Regions from separate parts of the Bradyrhizobium sp. SZCCHNRI3052 genome, predicted to be linked through region 1. Evidence: predicted binding sites of a transcription regulator. Region 1 holds the regulator's gene; each other region holds the start of a gene.
What was found. Region 1 encodes PhoB, which activates phosphate uptake and scavenging genes when phosphate is short. Its sites were predicted from a motif close to TGTCATNNANCTGTCAT; they were not measured.

Region 1 (3,274 bases):
ATTCCTCGCGCGTCAGCGCCCTGACCTCAACCGGCTTCGACGGCAGCGCGTCCTTCAGCACGATCAGTGCCCAATCGGCGGGCGAGCGGTCGAGCGACCATCTGTCGTGCCGGGTCGGGACGAAATCGGGCGCCACGATCAGCTTGTCGGCGACCGACGATGCCGCCGGCGTGCCCCTGTTCATGCCGGCCAGGAAGCGGACGTTGCCGGGGCTGACCTGCGCCACGCCGTTGAACACGCAATGCGCCGCGGTGAGCACGACGCGCGGCGCGACCAGCGTGCCGGTGCACCAGCCGCCGGTCGAGTATTGCGCGACGGTGACGACGCCGATCGACGACGCCGGCCACGAGGTGGGATCGACGACCTCGCCGATGTGGCGGTCGAGCCCGAGCAGTTGCTCCGGACGCGGAGCGGCGATGCCGGCCTCCGCCGATTCCGGCTTCGGCCGCCAGGCCGCAATGGCACTCTGGGCCTGGACGCGCTGCGGCTCGGTCAACTTGACCCGCTGCACGTCGCGGCCGGCCGATCGCACGCCGCTACGGCCCGCCATCACCAGCCAGGCATAGCCCTGCACGACGTCCTGTTTCACACCGCGGCCGTCGAGCAGCATCAGGCCGAGCATGTATTGCGACTGGGCGAAGCCCTGCGCCGCGGCGCGGCTGAACCAGCGGCCGGCTTCGCCGTAATTGCTCGCAACACCTTCGCCGTTGACGTAGGCGATGCCGAGATAGTGTTGCGCGACAGCGAGCCCCTGATCGGCGGCCTTGCGGTACCACGCCAGCGCCTCGGCGGGGTTGCGCGGTTGGCCCCAGCCGAAGGCGTGCATGAAGCCGACGTCGAACTGCGCCCGCGCATCGCCCTTGGCGGCCAGCGGCAGCAGCCGTCGCATCGCCGCCGCATGCTGCCCGTTGCCTGCCGCCGCGACCGCGTCTTCGAGCTCGGCGGCCGTGGCGCCCGCCGCGCCGCCGAGCAGCACGGCAAGAGATATGATGATGGTCTTGATCAAGGGCGTCCGCTGGCACCGAAACATCGTGACGGGCCACGAAGCAGACACGATCAAGACGGCGGCGGCGTGGCGGAAAGCGGACCGCGATCTCCTCAATCGGGCCGCCTCGCGTCTCACACCTGCTGCGTCCTCACGCCCGATCGCCCCTTACACCTGCTCGCTCTTGGCGAAGCGATCATCGAGCGCATAACCGGCGCCGCGCACGGTGCGGATCGGGTCCTGCTCGCGGCCGGGATTGAGCAGCTTGCGCAGGCGGCCGATATGGACGTCGACGGTGCGCTCGTCGATGTAGATGTCGCGGCCCCAGACACTGTCGAGCAGCTGCTCGCGGCTGAACACGCGGCCGGGATGCTCCAGGAAGAACTCGAGCAGGCGGTATTCGGTCGGGCCGAGATCGATCGGCCTACCAGAGCGCGCCACGCGGCGCTTCTCGCGGTCGAGCTCGATGTCGCCATAGGACAGCACGGTCGCCAGCCGCTCCGGACTCGCCCGCCGCAGCAGGCCTTTCACCCGCGCCAGAAGCTCCGGCACCGAGAACGGCTTGACGATGTAGTCGTCGGCGCCGGTCGCGAGGCCGCGCACGCGCTCGCTCTCCTCGCCGCGTGCGGTGAGCATGATGATCGGCAACTGCCGGGTCTCGGTCCGCGCCCGCAGGCGGCGGCACAGCTCGATGCCGGACAGGCCCGGCAGCATCCAGTCGAGCACGACGAGATCGGGAACACGCTCCTTCAGGCGCGTGTCGGCCTCGTCGCCGCGCGCCACGGTCTCGACCTCGTAGCCTTCGGCCTCGAGGTTGTAGCGCAGCAGCGTCGTCAGCGCCTCCTCGTCCTCCACCACCAGAATTCGGGCGCCCATGTCTGAACCGTCTCTCTCAGTTGCCGGGGATCGTCGATGCGAAGCTCGTCATGTCGCCCTTCGGGCGCTTGTCCATGATCTGCTGGCCTTCGATCATATAGAACACCGTCTCGGCGATGTTGGTCGCGTGATCGCCGATGCGCTCGATGTTCTTGGCGCAGAACATCAGGTGGATGCAGAACGAGATGTTGCGCGGATCCTCCATCATGTAGGTCAGGAGCTCGCGAAACAGCGAGGTGCAGATGGCATCGACTTCCTCATCGCCCTTCCACACCGTCATCGCCGCCGGCAAATCGTGCGCGGCATAGGCGTCCAGCACCGTCTTGACCTGCGACTGCACGAGATCGGTCATGTGCTCGAGCCCGCGGATCAGCTTCAGCGGATGGAAGTCGCTCTCCAGCGCCGCGACGCGCTTGCCGATGTTCTTGGCGAGATCGCCGATACGCTCCAGATCGGTCGCCACGCGCATCGCGCCGACGATCTCACGCAGGTCGACCGCCATCGGCTGTCGCCGGGCGATGGTAAGAACGGCGCGCTCCTCGATGATGCGTTGCAGCTTGTCGACCTCGGCGTCGGTGGCGACCACCTTCTGGCCGAGCGCGATGTCGCGTCGCACCAGCGCATCGACGGAATCGACGATCAGCCGCTCGGCGAGGCCGCCCATCTCCGATACCAGACGGGTGAGGTCCTGCAGATCGCTGTCGAACGCCTTGGCGGTATGTTCACTGGCCATGATGATCTCCTGAAGACAATGTCGTCGGCGTCAGCCGAACCGGCCGGTGATGTAATCCTGGGTCCGCCGATCGCTCGGCGAGGTGAAGATCTTGCTGGTGTCGTCGAACTCGATCAGCTCGCCGAGATACATGAAGGCGGTCTTGTCGGAGACGCGCGCCGCCTGCTGCATGTTATGCGTCACGATGGCGATCGTATAGTTTTCGGCGAGTTCCTGAATCAGCTCCTCGACCTTGGCGGTCGAGATCGGATCGAGCGCCGAGCACGGCTCGTCGAACAGGATCACCTCCGGCCGGACCGCCACGGTACGCGCGATGCACAGCCGCTGCTGCTGGCCGCCGGACAGCGACAGGCCCGAGGCGTTGAGCTTGTCCTTGACCTCGTTCCACAACGCGCCGCCGCGCAGCGCCTTCTCGACCCGGTCGTCCATCTCCGACTTGGAGATCTTCTCATAGAGGCGGATGCCGAAGGCGATGTTCTCGTAGATCGTCATCGGGAACGGCGTCGGCTTCTGGAACACCATGCCGACCCGGGCACGCAGCAGGTTCAGATCGAGCTTGGGATCGAGGATGTTGGTGTTGTCGAGCATCAGCTGCCCGGTCGCCCGCTGCCCCGGATAGAGATCGTACATCCGGTTGAAGATGCGCAGCAGCGTGGACTTGCCGCAGCCGGACGGGCCGA
Region 2 (3,274 bases), on a different contig from region 1:
GTGGCGATGGTTCGGCCGGAAACGATCGGGATCGTCGATGCCGCGGCATCGAGTCTGACTGGCGTCGTCGACAGCGTCCGCTTTGTCGGCGACCGGCAGCGGATCATCGTCCGCGACGCCGCCTCAATTGCACTGACCGTGGACGCGCCGAATTCGATCAGGGTCGCTGCGGGAGAGCGGATCGGCCTGCGGATTGCACCGGACTCCATTCGGCTGTTGCCGGAGAAAGGCTGATCTGCTGATGACCAAGAGCCCCGTCGTCATCGCCCAGATATCCGACCTGCACATCAAGGCGCCCGGCCGGCTCGCCTACCGCCGCGTCGATACGGCGCGCGCGTTGACCCGTTGCATCACGGAGCTCAACCGGTTCGAGCCGAAGCTCGATCTGGTGGTGATCTCGGGCGATCTCGTCGATACGCCGTCGTCGGCCGAGTACGATCATCTCAAGGATATTCTCGTCGAGCTTGGAACTCCATTCGTCGCCGTGCCCGGCAATCACGATTCACGCGAGCTGATGCGCGCGGCGTTTCCGGACGCTCTGCATGGTCACCCCACCGGTCCGCTGAACCGGTGCGTGGAGTTGGCCGATCTCGATCTGCTTCTGCTCGATTCCAGCGTGCCCGGCCATCCGCATGGCGAGCTCGATGAAGCGAGTCTGCAATGGCTCGACGCCGCGCTGTCCGGATCCAGCGAAAGGCCGGCCCTGCTGTTTCTGCACCACCCGCCGTTCGCCACTGGCATCTGGCACATGGACCGGCAGAACCTGCGCAACGCCGACGATCTCGCGGCCGTCCTCACGCGCCATCCGCGGGTGCAACTGATCGGGTGCGGTCACGTTCATCGCGCGACGCTGACCCGGTTTGCGGGCATCCCCTGCACGATCTGCCCGGCACCGAACCATGCCGTCGCGCTCGACCTGGCCGAGCTTCGTCCGCCATCCTTCCGGATCGAGCCACCGGCCTTTCACCTTCATGCCTGGTTTCCAGGACCGGGATTTGGAACGGTCGTCACGCATCAGGTGCCGATCGGGGATTTCGACGGGCCGCATCCGTTCTTCAATCAGGACGGCACGCTCATCGACTGAGGGCGCAAGAACGAAGCGAGGCGGCGGGGTCTGGTCTAGCTCTCGACCTCGAACGTCACGCGCTCCGCCGCGAAGCGCGAGCGCTTGCTGACCAGCGGCGTCCCATCGGCATCGATGTCGGTGCTGTCGACCACCAGCACCGGACGGCCCAGCGCGAGGTCGAGCCGTGCGGCGTCGCTCGCGTCGGCGATGGCCGCCGTGATCCTGGTCGCGCCGCGGCGATAGTCGCGAATGCCGTAATGCGCAAGCAGCGCCGTCATCGAGCGGAGCGATGCGAAGATGTGGCCGGCCTCGGGAAATCGCTCGGACGACAGCCAGGACGTGCTGACGCAGATGGGGGTCTTGTCGGCAAGACGCAGTGCCTCGATTCGGACCAGCGGCGCCCCCGTCTTCAGTCGGAGCGCGTGCGCGAGTTCGCGCGTCGCCGACTCTTCGGACGCTGCGATCAACTGTCCGCGCGGCTCGCGCCCGCCGGCGCCCACGATCTCGGAGAACCTGGTTCGCGATCTCAGGGGATATGACAGACGAGGCGCTTCGACATAAGTGCCGCTGCCGCGCTCGGCGCGCACGAGGCCGCGCTCGGCCAAGGTCGCGAGCGCGCGACGCACCGTATGACGGTTGACGCGGTAGGTTTCGGCGATCTCGGTCTCGCCGGGCAGGCGGGTGCCGGCCGCGAAGCGGCCGTCGGCGATGTCGCGCTCGATGCCGTCGGCCACCCGGCGCCACAGTGCCACGCCCGAGTCGGCGCCCTGCATGCTCATCTGCGGTTCTCCGCTGCGCGACCTGAAAATCACGCCCATGTCATCAAACAGTCATGGCGCTTCGTTACGAAGTTGTCTATTAACATAGACAACTTCGCGATAGCAAGTTCGAGGTGAAGATGGAGGGCGAGACCGCGATGCAGGACCGGCGCAGGACGGCGATGCGGGTATTGGCGCATGCCTCGCATGCGGACATCCGCGCCAGGCTCGACGGACTGGCGCTGCCTGAGTATCGCGACCTGCGTCCGGCGGAGAATGGTCTCGTGATGCTGCGGGGCCGGATCGGCGGTGATGGTGCGCCGTTCAATGTCGGCGAAGCGACGGTGTCGCGCGCCGCGGTACGGCTGGAGAGCGGCGAGGTCGGGTTCGGCTATGTGCTCGGACGAGACGCCGGCAAGGCGCGTCTGATGGCGCTGTGTGACGCGATGATCCAGTCGTCGAGCCATGCGCGATCGATCGAGACTCAGGTGGTCGCGCCGCTGCAGGAGCAGATGCGCGCATCGCGGGAGCATCGAGCGGAGGAGGCTGCGGCCACGCGTGTCGATTTCTACACCATGGTGCGAGGAGAGGGCTGATGGGTCTCGCGGCTTCCGATCTGCAACACGGTTTCGCCGACAATGTTCTGTCCGCGCAATCCACCTTCCGTACCGTCATGGAGGCCATGGCGCGTCCGGGCAATGTGCGGCAGGTCGAGGGCGATGTCGGCCGGCCGTCGTCGTTGATGCCTGGTGCTGCCGCGATCGCGTTGACCTTGTTCGATCACGATACGCCGATCTGGCTCGATGCGCCGCTCGCCGGCACGCCCGAGGTCGGCGCCTGGCTCAAGTTTCACACCGGGGCGCCGATCGTCGCCGATGCCGCGCTCGCCTGCTTTGCGGTGGCGGCGGACCCCGAAGCGCTGCCTGATCTGAATTCATTCGCGCTCGGCAGTGCTGAATACCCTGATCGCTCGACGACGCTGATCCTGCAGGTGCCGAGCTTGTCCGAGGGGCCGGCGTTCAAGCTGCGCGGTCCAGGCATCGACGGGGCGACATCGTTCCGTGCAACGGTCGCGCCCGCCGATCTGTTCGAGCGGCTGTCGATCAATGAGAAGCTGTTTCCGCGTGGTGTCGATGTGGTGCTGGTCGATGGCTCGTCCATCGTCGCCATCCCGCGAACGACCCGACTCGTTTCCGCAGGAGAGTGAGGCATGTATGTTGCCGTCAAGGGTGGCGAGCGCGCCATCGAGAACGCGCACCGGCTGCTGGCGCATGAACGCCGGGGTGATCGCGATGTGCCCGAACTTTCGCTGGCGCAGATCTCCGAGCAGTTGGGGCTTGCCGTCGATCGCGTGATGACCGAGGGCTCGCTGTACGACCGCGAGCTCGCGTCGCTCGCAATCAAGCAGGCACGCGGTGATCTGATCGAGGCGATCTTCCTGGTGCGTGCC
Region 3 (3,274 bases), on a different contig from region 1:
CAATGTGGCGGCATGGGCGACACCCTGCGCATGATTGCCGGAGGAGAATGCGACGACGCCGTTGCCGCGCGCTGCTTCCGGGATCGACGCCAGCTTGTTGTAGGCGCCGCGGAACTTGAACGAGCCGGTCCGCTGCAGCACCTCCGGCTTCACGAAGACGTTCGCTTTGAACCGCTCGTTGAGCACGGGAGCCGGCAGCAGCGGAGTCCGCACGGCCACGGGCGCGAGGACGCGTGCCGCCGCCTCGATGTCGGCGGCGGTCACGGGCAGGATCGGGGAATGAGCTGTCATACCCCTATTTTACCGCGCCCGATTGCCGAGAGGCAAGGGAACCGGTGTCAGGCGGCGCGGGCGGCCAGCTGCGGAACCGGCGCGGGTTGCCGCTGCGGATCGGTCCAAGTCAGGATCTCGAAACGGCCGTCCTCGTGCTCGACCAGCGCCGTGCAGCTCTCGACCCAGTCGCCGCAATTCATGTAGCGAATGCCGTCCTGGTCGCGGATGACGGCGCAATGGATGTGGCCGCAGATCACGCCATCAGCGCCATGCCGCCGCGCCTCCGAGGCCAGCGCCGTCTCGAACGCGCCGATGTAGTTGACGGCGTTCTTGACCTTCTGCTTGGCCCATTGCGACAGCGACCAATAGGGAACGCCGAACATGCGACGGAAGAAGTTGACCAGACGGTTCATCTGGATGGCGAAGTCATAGGCCTTGTCGCCGAGATGGGCGAGCCAGCGCGCATTCTGCACGACCAGATCGAAGATGTCGCCGTGGATCACCAGATAGCGTTTGCCGTCGGTGCCGGTGTGCAAGATGTTCTCGACGACGTCGATGCCGCCGAAATGCGTGCCGTAATAGCCGCGCAGGAACTCGTCGTGATTGCCGGGGACATAGACGATCTTGGCGCCCTTGCGGGCCTTGCGCAGCATCTTCTGCACCAGGTCGTTATGCGACTGCGGCCAATGCCAGCTCGATTTGAGCGCCCAGCCGTCGATGATGTCGCCGACCAGATAGATCGTGTCGGCATCATGGTGACGCAGGAAATCGACGAGGAGATTGGCCTGCGAGCCGCGGGCTCCGAGATGAACGTCCGAGATGAACAACGTCCGAAAGCGCCGAGCCGGGCTTTCTTCACCAGCAGTCTCAAGTCCCATGCGCGCCCACCTAACAGTCCCTGATGACACCGCGATGACGAAACGCCGCACCGGCAGAACCCATCCTGCCGGACCGCGACCGGACACCGCTCGTTTGACGACTCGCGATGTCCCTCGTCACTGCCCCGCGATACCAGCGGGGTGCGACAATCAGGCGACAGGCGGGCAGCGCGAACAGGGAAAATCAGCCTCCTATCTCGGCACGGTGACGACGCGCAGATTGTTGGTGGTGCCGGTCTGCGCGAACGGGATGCCGGCGACGACGACGAGCAGGTCGCCGGCTTCCGCAAACTCCTCCTGCACGGCGAAGAAGGTCGCGCGCTCGACCATCTCCTCGTAGCTCTGCACGTCCTGCGACAGCACGCTGTGCGCGCCCCACAACAGGCACATCCGCCGCGAGGTGTCCTCGTTCGGCGTGATCGCCAGGATCGGCAGGCTCGGCCGCTTGCGCGCAACGCGGGAGGCCGAGGTACCGCTCGACGTATAGGCCACGATCGCCTTGGCGTGGATCGCCGAGGCGAGATCGGCCGCTGCGGTCGCCACCGCATGCGGCGGCGTCTGCTCCTCGCCCGGCTGCGTCGCCTCGACGATCGAGCGGTACATCTTGTGGCCTTCGGTGGCCTTGATGATGCTGTCCATCATCGCCACCGCCTCGCGCGGATATTGCCCGCTGGCGGATTCCGCCGACAGCATCACCGCGTCCGCACCGTCATAGATCGCGGTTGCGACGTCGGAGACCTCGGCGCGCGTCGGCGTCGGCGTCGCGACCATCGAATCCAGCATCTGCGTCGCGACGATCACCGGCTTCACCGCGAGCCGGCAGGCGCGCACCAGCTCCTTCTGCTTGCCCGGCACGTCCTCGTTGGGAATCTCGACGCCGAGATCGCCGCGCGCAACCATGATCGCATCGGAGAGCTGGATGATGTCGTCGATCCGCTCCAGCGCCGCCGGTTTCTCGATCTTGGACATGATGCCGGCGCGGCCATTGATCAGGCCCCTCGCCTCCAGCACGTCGGACGGCTTCTGCACGAACGACAGCGCCACCCAGTCGACGCCGAGGTCGAGCCCAAAGGCAAGATCAGAACGGTCCTTGGCCGTCAGCGGCGACAGCTCCAGAATTGTGCCGGGCAGATTGACACCCTTGTGATTGGAGATCGCGCCGCTGACGATCACCTTGGCCTCGATCCAGTCGTCGCCGAGGCCCATGACGCGGACGCGCACGCGGCCGTCATCGATCAGAAGATCGTGACCAGGCGCGACCGCCGCAAAGATTTCCGGATGCGGCAACGGAATCGATGTCTTGTCGCCCTCGGTGCCGTTGAGGACAAATCGAATCGTCTCGCCGGCTTCGACCTGGATCTTCTTGTCGCGCAGCGTGCCGACGCGAATCTTAGGACCCTGCAGATCCATCAAGATGCCGATCGGCCGCTGCATCTCCTTCTCGAGGGCGCGGACCGCGGCATGGACCTTGGCGTGATCGGCCTGGGTGCCGTGACTGAAGTTGAGACGAAAGGTGTCCACACCGGCGAGGAACAGCGCTTTCAGCATCTCCGGAGAATTGCTCGCGGGACCGACAGTCGCGACGATCTTGGCTCGACGGTGACGACGCATGATGTGTCCTTTCTCCTTAAGCCGTGTCTCGCGTCTCTATGACACGCATGTGATTGGCATGCGCGGACGCAGCGGAAGCGCTGATATACGCCCCGCAGCGTCCATTGCAAGCGCGACACGGAACACGCCAGAATTGTGCAAGAGAACAGCACGCCTCAGGCGTTGGAGCCATGGATCGCGTCGATGACGGCGTCGGTCACCTGCTTGGTCGTCGCCGTGCCGCCAACATCGGGGGTCAGGATGCCTGCTGCACAGACTTTCTCGACCGCAGCCATCAGCCGCGCGGCCGCGTCCGTCTCGCCGAGATGCTCGAGCATTTGCGCGCCGGTCCAGAACGTCGCAACCGGGTTGGCGATGCCCTTTCCGGTGATATCGAACGCCGAACCATGGATCGGCTCGAACATCGACGGGAAGCGCCGCTCCGGATCGATGTTGCCGGTCGGCGCCACGCCGAGGCTGCCGGCCAGCGCGCCGGCGAGATCGGACAGGATGTCGGCATGCAGATTGGTCGC

Region 2: a site for PhoB is predicted at 1,884-1,900, ahead of phnF (phosphonate metabolism transcriptional regulator PhnF). Genes of this name have one in related genera too.
Region 3: a site for PhoB is predicted at 1,175-1,191, ahead of QW887_RS16295 (UDP-2,3-diacylglucosamine diphosphatase). Genes of this name have one in related genera too.

What each region holds. Positions count from the first base shown of each region.
Region 1 is NZ_JAUETW010000008.1:3,576-6,849, reverse strand. It holds gene QW887_RS21250 (trypsin-like serine protease) at 1-1,006, opposite strand, end outside; gene phoB (phosphate regulon transcriptional regulator PhoB) at 1,154-1,861, opposite strand; gene phoU (phosphate signaling complex protein PhoU) at 1,878-2,594, opposite strand; gene pstB (phosphate ABC transporter ATP-binding protein PstB) at 2,625-3,274, opposite strand, start outside.
Region 2 is NZ_JAUETW010000016.1:164,376-167,649, reverse strand. It holds gene QW887_RS31150 (ABC transporter ATP-binding protein) at 1-234, shown strand, start outside; gene QW887_RS31145 (phosphodiesterase) at 242-1,084, shown strand; gene phnF (phosphonate metabolism transcriptional regulator PhnF) at 1,120-1,845, opposite strand; gene phnG (phosphonate C-P lyase system protein PhnG) at 1,965-2,420, shown strand; gene phnH (phosphonate C-P lyase system protein PhnH) at 2,420-3,031, shown strand; gene QW887_RS31125 (carbon-phosphorus lyase complex subunit PhnI) at 3,035-3,274, shown strand, end outside.
Region 3 is NZ_JAUETW010000005.1:103,978-107,251, reverse strand. It holds gene QW887_RS16300 (threonine/serine dehydratase) at 1-291, opposite strand, end outside; gene QW887_RS16295 (UDP-2,3-diacylglucosamine diphosphatase) at 339-1,151, opposite strand; gene pyk (pyruvate kinase) at 1,344-2,762, opposite strand; gene QW887_RS16285 (tartrate dehydrogenase) at 2,918-3,274, opposite strand, start outside.